Regions from separate parts of the Rhizobium sp. P2_G2 genome, predicted to be linked through region 3. Evidence: riboswitches for the same ligand, from Rfam matches in the RefSeq annotation. Region 3 holds a riboswitch; each other region holds the start of a gene.
What was found. A riboswitch is a leader RNA that binds a small molecule or an ion and turns the genes downstream of it on or off. The one in region 3 is predicted to bind cobalamin.
Positions count from the first base shown of each region.

Region 1: linked by a shared signal. The riboswitch ahead of cobU (bifunctional adenosylcobinamide kinase/adenosylcobinamide-phosphate guanylyltransferase) and the one ahead of bluB (5,6-dimethylbenzimidazole synthase) in region 3 are both predicted to bind cobalamin.
Region 2: linked by a shared signal. The riboswitch ahead of AC1D06_RS17290 (aromatic ring-hydroxylating oxygenase subunit alpha) and the one ahead of bluB (5,6-dimethylbenzimidazole synthase) in region 3 are both predicted to bind cobalamin.

Region 1 is NZ_JBFUFF010000109.1:16,058-19,340, forward strand. It holds gene AC1D06_RS36310 (glycosyltransferase) at 1-1,187, shown strand, start outside; cobalamin riboswitch at 1,243-1,613, shown strand; gene cobU (bifunctional adenosylcobinamide kinase/adenosylcobinamide-phosphate guanylyltransferase) at 1,716-2,243, shown strand; gene cobW (cobalamin biosynthesis protein CobW) at 2,248-3,283, shown strand, end outside.
Region 2 is NZ_JBFUFF010000021.1:73,383-76,665, forward strand. It holds gene AC1D06_RS17290 (aromatic ring-hydroxylating oxygenase subunit alpha) at 1-1,120, opposite strand, end outside; cobalamin riboswitch at 1,248-1,451, opposite strand; gene metH (methionine synthase) at 1,522-3,283, opposite strand, start outside.
Region 3 is NZ_JBFUFF010000010.1:108,987-112,269, reverse strand. It holds gene AC1D06_RS11080 (F0F1 ATP synthase subunit B) at 1-386, shown strand, start outside; gene bluB (5,6-dimethylbenzimidazole synthase) at 446-1,174, opposite strand; cobalamin riboswitch at 1,222-1,407, opposite strand; gene AC1D06_RS11070 (ribonuclease HII) at 1,456-2,103, opposite strand; gene AC1D06_RS11065 (PA0069 family radical SAM protein) at 2,327-3,283, opposite strand, start outside.

The sequences.
Region 1 (3,283 bases), on a different contig from region 3:
CGCGGCTGCATTGCTATCTTCCCTGCACCTCGATTGGCCTCGATGTCACCTTCAAGCCGAAGAACAAGGGCGATGTGCGCTTCGAAGGCCTGATGCGGCTCGGCAAGCCGCGCTTCGAACGCATGCGCAGCAATGTTGCCGAGAAGATCGAACTGATCCTGCGGCTGATCTTCAACGGCGCCAGCGAGGAGCGCGTTTACGAAAAATGGCGCAATATCTGCGAAGCAGACCTTGCAGCAGCTGACGCCTATTGCGCGGATTTTCCGGCTTGGCCGGAGCCGTCCTTCGACATCGGAGCTATCGTCACTGCGCTGCGCGCCGATGCCTATACGCTCAACCCGGTTGCAGAGGGGAGCAATCCTGTCATTGGCGCCTTCGCGCTCGACGCCAATCTTTGCGACATGCTGCCGGTGACGATTGAGTCGGCGGTCCGCAATCTCTCGCGGCCGGCCATTTTCCACGTCCTGGCCCGCGGTATTGCGCGCAGCTATTTCGAGGATCTGGCCGCTGATTTCCCGGAAGCGCAGTTCACCATCTACGATTTCGACAAGGTGAACTATACCGACGATCTGAACCTGCTCAAGCACACGACCGCATCGACGATCGACCGTTTGCTGCTGCCGGATTTGCTCGGGCACGTCGATAAGATCATCTATCTCGACGTCGATATCGTCATCCAGGGCGATCTGGCCAAGCTCTACGACATGGACCTTGGCGATGCGCCTCTGGCAGGCAAGAGCAGCATTCCCTTGTCCTGGCGGACGGGTCACGACCTCTTGCAGCGCGCCACTTACCGGATGAAGAGCGCCAAGGCCTGGCAATTGCGCCGCCATCTGCATGCCTGTGGACGACTCGATTTCCGGGCTTTCAACGCCGGTGTGACGCTGATGAACCTGGCGCAGATGCGTGACGACCAATCCTCGCGCCTGACCGTGCCGCTGGTCGAGAATTTCGCCATGAACGATCAGGACGCGCTCAACATGTATGCACGGTCCAATCGCGCCGAATTCGATCCGATCTGGAACGCCGTACCGGCGCAGGAACCGACTGGCAATGACGGCATCCTGCATTTTGCCGGCACTGCCAAGCCCTGGGGACCGGGGCATATCCTGCGCGCCGAGGAATATGCCCGATACAAGTCGCTCTATGAAGCCCGCCGGGCGAGCCGCAAGATGGGTGCTGCATAACCAAACCGCCGCCGACAATGTCGCAGATGCGATTGACTTGTCGCAACGGAATCCCTAGTTCTTGACGATGTTTGGTTCCCGAAAGGCTTTGCCCCAGGGATCAAAAGGGAACGGGACGAATGGACCCAATCAGGGCATTGTCATCCCGGCCGACCCCGCGACTGTAGAGCGGCGAGGCATCCCCAGGAGTGATCGACGTCGATATCGCGGATAAACGGCATGGTGCCGCAGGCGCGAAATGGGGCAGAGGTCGCTTCAAAGCCACTGGAATGACGCTACGGCAACACGGACTGGACGCCTCTTCTTCTACGAATCGTCGGTCTGCGCAGCGCCCAAATTCCGGGAAGGCGAGGGGATGTCGATAGCGTGTGAGAAATCCACGTGGCAACCGCGAGCCAGGAGACCTGCCAGACAAGCAAGGGGCATTCTCGCCCGGTTTTTATTGGCCAGCAGCACGGAGGTTGTGATGGCGCCCGATCCTGTTCGCAGCCTTTGCGGCTGTATAAATAGCCTCGCGGTTTTCGCGTGATGGCCGCTCTTTCTTCTCCTGCCAGCGTATTCGTCCTGGGCGGTGCGCGCTCCGGCAAATCGTCTTTTGCAGAGCGGCTGGCCGCCGAGAGCGGGCTTGCGCGCCATTATGTCGCCACTGGTCGGGCCTGGGACGCCGAAATGGCGGACCGCATCGCACATCATAAGGTGCAGCGCGGCGACGCCTGGACGACGCATGAAGTGCCTGTAGACCTTGTCGCAACGCTTCGGTCCGTCGATCATCCGGGAAATGTCGTCCTCGTCGACTGCCTTACGCTCTGGCTCACCAATCTGATGATGGAGGAGCATGCGCTGGCGCCGGAATTTGCCGCGCTCGCCGACCATCTGGGGCAAGCGAAAGCCACGCTGATCCTGGTCTCCAACGAGGTCGGGCTTGGCATCGTGCCGGAAAATCGCATGGCGCGCGATTTCCGCGACCATGCCGGCCGGCTGCACCAATCGATCGCGGCGAAAGCCCGCGACGTCTATTTCGTGGCGGCCGGATTGCCGCTGAAGATGAAGGGATAAGACCATGCAGAAGATACCCGCCACGGTGATCACCGGCTTTCTCGGCGCCGGCAAGACGACGATGATCCGCAACATGCTGATGAATGCCGGCGGCCGCAAGATCGCGTTGATCATCAACGAATTCGGCGATCTCGGCGTCGATGGCGACGTGCTCAAGGGCTGCGGCGCCGAGGCCTGTACGGAGGACGACATTATCGAGCTCAACAATGGCTGCATCTGCTGCACCGTGGCCGACGACTTCATCCCGACCATGGAAAAGCTGCTTGAACGCAAGGACCGGCCCGACCATATCGTCATCGAGACATCGGGCCTGGCGCTACCGCAACCGTTGGTCGCCGCCTTCAATTGGCCGGGTATCAAGACAGCGGTAACCGTCGATGGCGTGGTGACCGTGGTGGACAGTGCCGCCGTCGCCGCCGGCCGCTTTGCCGATGATCATGACGCGCTCGACGCCCAGCGCGTCAACGATGCCGGGCTCGACCACGAAAGCCCGATCGAGGAGCTGTTCGAGGACCAATTGACCGCCGCCGACCTCATCGTGCTCAACAAGGCCGACCTGCTTGACGAGGCGTCCCTGAAATCGGTGCGCGCCATCGTCACCGGCGCCACCGCCCGCAAGCCGCGGATGATCGAATCGCGCCACGGCGACATCCCGGCCTCCGTCCTGCTGGGCCTGGGCATCGGCACCGAGAACGATATTTCCAACCGCAAATCGCATCACGAACTGGAGCACGAGGGCGACGGCCACGCGCATGATCATGACGAGTTCGAAAGCTTTGTCGTCGAACTTGGTGCTGTCGACGAGCCGGCCGCCTTCATCGAAAAGCTGAAGCCGATCATCGACCGTCACGACATCCTGCGCCTCAAGGGCTTTGCCGAGGTCAAGGGCAAGCCGATGCGGCTGGTGATCCAGGCGGTCGGTTCGCGCATCGACAGTTATTTCGACCGCGCCTGGACGCCGGGGGAGACGCGCGGCACACGGCTGGTGGTGATCGGTTTGCATGACGAGATGGATGATGAAGCGATCATGCGGGAGATCA
Region 2 (3,283 bases), on a different contig from region 3:
CCGGCGAATGGATGCCGCGCGCATTCTCCTCGACGATCTGCCGATCCTGGTCGTTGGTCTCGGTCCAGACATGAATGAGTTCATCGAGGCGATAGTCGATGCCCTCGACGGCATCCTTATGCACGAGCCACTTGGTGGTGACCGCGGTTTCCGTGGCGCTGATCGGCAGGACACGGAAGGTGATGGCATGGTCGCTGAGGATGTGGTTCCAGGTGGTCGGATAGTGGTAGAGCAGCAAGGTACCGATCCGATCCATGTTGACATTGTCCGAAAGCCGCATCTGCACGGCTTTGCGGCCAGAGATCGTGTAGCTGATCGCCTCGCGCAGTAGCGGCATGCGGGTGGTGCGATACTGGCCTTGCTCATCGATGACGAAGGCGCTCGGCAGGCCGGCGGCTTCGCATTTCTCCCAGTGTGCGGCGATTTCCGGATCGTCCTTGGCGCCGTTGACGCCGCTGACAGTCGGCGCTTCCGGGAAGGTCTTGCAGAGCTCCGGGTGATTGCCGGCGCAATGGTAGCACTCCCTGTTGTTCTCCCAGACGAGCTTCCAGTTGCCTTTCTCGATGATCGTGCTCTCGTAGGCGACCTTGGCGTCGCGCAGCCGATGCGGCAGGAAATAGGGCTCCATCATCGCCCGGAACGGTGCGAAATCCATCGGCTGGTCGGCGAGCGAGATGAAGAGATAGCCACCGGCCAGTTCACAGGCGACCGACTTGAGGCCGAAACCGGTCTTGTCGAAATTCTCGCCCATCTGCCGGGCGAAGAGCAGCGATCCGTCGAGATCGTAGGTCCATTGATGATAGGGACAGACAAGCTTCGCCGCCGAACCCTTGTGATCCTGGCAGACACGCGAACCGCGGTGGCGGCAGGAATTGTGGAAAGCCTTGATGTTTCCGTCGTTGTCTCGAAGGATGACGACAGGATAGGCACCGACCTGGACGGTGAAATAATTGCCCGCAGCGGGGATTTCGCAATCGTGACCAATGAAGAGCCAATCCTTGTACCAGATATGCTCCAGGTCCTGCTGGTAATAGTCTGGGTCGATGTAGAATGGCTGAGCGAGGCTGAAGCCGGGTTTGCGGGTCTTCAGCCGGGAAAGCATTTCGGAACGGATATCCATGGTCGGTCCTCGTCGGGTTCAAGGACTGGGCATGGTGGACATAGGGAAACGTGCAGCCGTCGCGTTCTTCGGATTAGGGTTTCCGACGCCACGAGCCATCCGCCTCTTGACCGCCCACCGCGATCAGTCGAGTTAAAATCCCGAGGCTGGTTTCCGGGCTCCAGAACCGTCCTTTCGGACCTTGCGACTCCTTCCCAGGCTGTTGGCCCAGTGGACTCCCGTCGCAATTACGTTCTGCTACCGTTGCGGGGGCAGCGCCGGATTTTAACCGGCTTCCCAATTCTCCGGACGATTCCAAGAACCGTCCGGCACCTCAAGCATCCTCATGAGACCACAGATGATGCGGCATCGCAACGTCATTTGCGACAGCGCGATGGCGTAGCCACAACAATCTGGAGGCTTTATTCCGCTGCTTCTGCCGTCGGTTCCGGAATGTAATTCAGCACCGGCCCGAGCCAGCGCTCGACCTCTGCGACAGCCATGCCCTTGCGCGCCGCATAGTCTTCGACCTGGTCGCGCTCCACCTTGGCGACACCAAAATAATAGCTTTCCGGATGGCTGAGATAGATGCCGGAGACCGATGATCCCGGCCACATCGCATAGCTTTCCGTGAGGCTCACCCCAGCCGTGTTTTCTGCATCCAACAAGCGGAAAAGCGTCGCCTTTTCCGTATGGTCGGGCTGCGCCGGGTAACCCGGCGCGGGGCGAATGCCCTGGTAGGGTTCACCGATCAATTCATCCGGCGCGAACTCTTCATCCATCGCATAGGCCCAGAATTCCTTACGCACGACTTCGTGCATGCGCTCGGCGAAGGCCTCGGCGAAACGATCTGCCAGAGCCTTGACGAGAATCGAAGAATAATCGTCATTGGCCCGCTCGAATCGTTCAGCGATCGCCACTTCCTCAATACCGGCGGTGACGACGAAGCCGCCGACATAGTCCGGCTTGCCGGACGAGAGCGGGGCAACGAAATCCGAGAGCGCCACATTGGCCTTGCCGTCACGTTTGGTCAGCTGCTGGCGCAGCGTGAAGAAGATGTCGAGTTCCTGACTGCGACTTTCATCGGTGAACAGGCGAATGTCATCACCGACCGCGTTGGCGGGCCAGAAGCCGATCACTGCTTTGGGTGCGAACCACTTCTCCTCGATGATCTTCTGCAGCATCGCCTGCGCATCGTCGAACAATTGCCGCGCCGACGCACCCTGCTTCTCGTCCTCGAGGATTTGCGGATAGCGGCCTTTCAACTCCCAGGTCTGGAAGAACGGTGTCCAGTCGATATAGCGGGCGAGTTCGGCGAGGTCCCAGGTGTCGAACACGCGTCGGCCGAGAAATGTGGGCATTGGCGGCTGGTCGTTCGCCCAGTCGATCTTGTGGGCGTTGGCGCGGGCAGCGGCCAGGCTGACACGTTGCTTGGCAGCCTCCGCCCTGGCGTGCTGGTCCGCCACTTTGCGGTATTCGGCGCGGATGGCGTCAACATAGCCCTGCTTCATATCGGCGCTCAGCAGGCTGCCGACAACGCCGACCGCGCGCGAGGCATCGGTGACATAGACCGCCTGGCCCGCCTCGTAGCGCGGATGGATTTTCACCGCCGTGTGGACGCGGCTCGTCGTCGCGCCGCCGATCAGCAGCGGAATGTCAAAACCCTGCCGCTCCATTTCCGAGGCGACATGCACCATCTCATCGAGCGATGGCGTGATCAGGCCGGATAAGCCGATGATATCGACATCCTCCGCCTTTGCCGTTTCGAGGATTTTCGTCGCTGGCACCATGACGCCGAGATCGATGATCTCGTAATTGTTGCAGGCGAGCACGACGCCGACAATGTTCTTGCCGATATCATGGACATCGCCCTTCACCGTGGCCATCAGGATCTTGCCGGCCGCGCGGCGTTCCCCGCCGCCATTGGCGGCCTTCTCGGCTTCCATGTAGGGCAAGAGTACCGCAACCGCCTGCTTCATCACGCGCGCCGACTTCACGACCTGCGGCAGGAACATTTTTCCTGCGCCGAACAGGTCGCCGACGACGTTCATGCCGGCCATCAGCGGCCCCTCGATGACATGCAGCGGGCGTTCCGCCCTCTGCCGTGCCTCCTCGGTGTCCGCTTCAATGAATTCGTTGATGCCGTTGACCAAGGCATGTTCCAGTCGCTTCTCAACCGGCCAG
Region 3 (3,283 bases):
ATGCACGTGCCGCTAAGATCGCCGATGAGCTCGATTCCGCCAAGAGACTGCGTGAAGAAGCCCAGTCGCTTCTGGCGGAATACCAGAAGAAGCGCAAGGAAGCCGAAGCGGAAGCTGCCGAGATCGTCGCTGTCGCCAAGCGTGAGGCCGAAGCGCTGGCCGAAGAGGCCAAGCAGAAGACGGCCGACTATGTCGCCCGCCGCACTGCGCTCTCCGAGCAGAAGATCAAGCAGGCCGAGCACGAAGCGATCACCGCTGTCCGCTCGGCTGCCGTCGACCTGGCCGTCGCCGCCGCTGAAAAGCTGATGGCGAGCAAGCTGGACGAAAATACGTCAAATGGCCTGTTCGACAAGGCCGTCGGCGAAGTCAAGGCGCGCCTCAACTAAGCGCAAGCGGACAACTGCCAGCACATTTTAAAACCCGCCTCGTCACCGAGGCGGGTTTTTCATTTCTTGCGGCATTCGATCTCGCGATAGAATGACAGGACATGCGAGGCCTCTGGCCAGCGCTCCCGGTAGATCAGCTTGTCGAGCGGGATTTTCTCCCGCCAGCCCTTCACCGCCAGTTCCGGTGAGGTATAGAGCTGTTCGACATAGCCGACGCAGAGATAGGCGATGATCTCGACGCTTTCGGGAATGCCGAGATGCGTCTTCAGCCGGTCATGGTCGAAAATGCTGACCCAGCCGACGCCGACGCCTTCCGCACGCGCGGCAAGCCAGAAATTCTGTACGGCGCAGACGGTGCTATAGAGGTCCATGTTGGGGTTATGCGTTCGCCCGAGGACAAAGTCGCCACCGCGCTTACGGTCGCAGGTGATGCAGAGATTGACCGGCGCCTTCAATATGCCTTCGAGCTTCAGCGACATATACCGGCGCTTCTGCTCGCCCTCCAGGCGATCGGAGGCTTCGAGATTGGCATCATGGAAGATGCGATGGACAGCCCGCCGATTCTCTTCGTCGCGGATGACCATGAAGTTCCACGGCTGCATATAGCCCACCGACGGTGCGGCATGGGCCGCTGTCAGCAGGCGATGAAGAACATCGTCCGGCACCGGATCGGGCAGGAATTCATTGCGCACGTCGCGGCGCGAATGAATGGCGCGGTAGACCGCTGCGGTCTCGGATTCGGAAAACGGACCGGCCGCCGCAAGGTGGCGAGAAATGGAGGCGTGCATCGTCAATCCCCGACGGAATGCCTTCTCAGCTGGCGCCGTCCGCGCGCCCGCGTCTATCATGTCCGGCCGGTCTTCTGGCTTGGGATCATCTGGCGCTGCAGCCTTCCCGGTTTCCCAGTGGCATCAGGCAAAAGCCCGGCAGCCCATCCCCCTTACAGCGTTGGGCACGCGCCGGCATCACACCGGCTTCCCGATTCTCCCATATTCTGGGCACCGGACACACTTGTTTAAGCAGAAGCGGTGAGGGGAGGCAAGCGGTACGCCGACCTCGAATGCCGCAATCAATCCTTCCGCAGCGGGCGGAATGTCATCCTGTGGATGGCGCAGGGGCCAAGCTCGACAATGGCATTGCGATGGAACTCTGTCGCGTAGCCGGCATGGAATTCAAAGCCATAACCCGGATAGCGGCGGCCTGCCGCGACCATCATCCGGTCGCGTGTCACCTTGGCAACGATGGACGCCGCGGCAATCGACAGGGACCGTGCATCGCCGGAAACGATCGCCTTGCCGGGGCAGGGCAGGCCGGGCGCTACGTCGCGGCCGTCGATGATGGCAAAATGCGGACGGCTATGCAGCGAATGCGCCGCACGGCGCATGGCTTCGAGGCTTGCCCGCAGGATATTTATCCTATCGATTTCTGGCGCTGAGACGGACGAGATTGCCACGTCGAGCGCACTGGCAAGAATGAGCTCGTAGAGCGCTTCGCGCCGCTCCGCCGTCAATTGCTTGGAGTCGTTAAGGCCATCAGGGATATTGTCGGGGTCAAGCACCACGGCACTTGCGACCACCGGACCGGCCAAGGGGCCGCGGCCGACTTCATCGATGCCGGCCACCAGCCGGTAGCCGTCGCGCATCAATCCCTGCTCGAACCGGAACGTTGGAGCCGGCTCGATTTCCTCCAGGGGCAGGGAATCGGCGAGAAGTCTCATGCGGGTTCAAATGACACTTCCACCGATTCCCCGCAAGTCCCGGAACGAGGGCGGCGTTCCTAGGACTGGGTGCGCAGGCCGGCGGGACAGGGATTGCCGGCGGCGCGGAATTCAGTGCCTCGGCCTGATGCGGGCAGGGTGCGAGTGAGACACTGAAGTTTTCGCCGATCCGGTACGGCAGGCGGGCCGCCCCGGATCGACCAAGACATGCACAAACAAAGACCTAAAGCAGGCTGAGCTGTACGCCCGCACCGCTCGGCGGCACGAAAAGCTCCGTGTTCAGCGGCATGCTGCGCGTCCTGCGAATGCCGAGCTTCTTGGCTGCCAGCTCGAATCGGCGGCTGATCTGCCAGGCATAGGGGCCTTCGCCCTTCATCCGCTTGCCGAATTCCGCATCGTAATCCTTGCCGCCGCGCATCGAGCGGATCAGGCTCATCACGTGCCGGTAGCGGTCCGGATAATTCCTGAGCAGCCAGTCGCGGAATAGTGGGCTGACTTCGAGCGGCAGGCGCAGCAGCACATAGCTTGCCTCCTTGGCGCCGGCAGCAGCGCCTGAATCGAGGATGCGCTCCAACTCGTGATCGTTCAGCGCAGGGATCATCGGCGCTGCCATCACTGCCGTCGTCACGCCAGCCTCGGTCAGCGCCCGGATTGCCTCCAGCCGCCTCGACGGGGTCGAAGCGCGCGGTTCCATCAGCCGTGCCAGCCGCCGGTCGAGCGTCGTCACCGAAATCCCGACTCGTGCCAGGCCGCGCTCCGCCATTTTGGCGATGATGTCGATATCGCGCATGACTAGCGCCGACTTGGTGACGATCGATACCGGATGATTCGCCGCATTCAGCACTTCGAGGATCTGGCGCATGATCCGCCATTCCTTCTCGATCGGCTGGTAAGGGTCGGTATTGGTGCCGATGGCAATGGCTTTCGGCTTGTAGCCGGGCTTTGAGAGTTCGCGTTCGAGAAGTTTTGCCGCATCCGGCTTGGCAAACAGCTTGCTTTCGAAGTCGAGCCCCGGCGACAGGCCCATATAGGCATGCGTCGGCCGCGCAAAGCAGTAGACACAGCCATGTTCGCAGCCACGATAGGGGTTGATCGAACGGTCGAACGGAATGTCCGGGCTTTCGTTGCGGGTGATGATCGCGCGCGGCTTTTCCACCTGCACTTCGGTCTTGAACGGCTC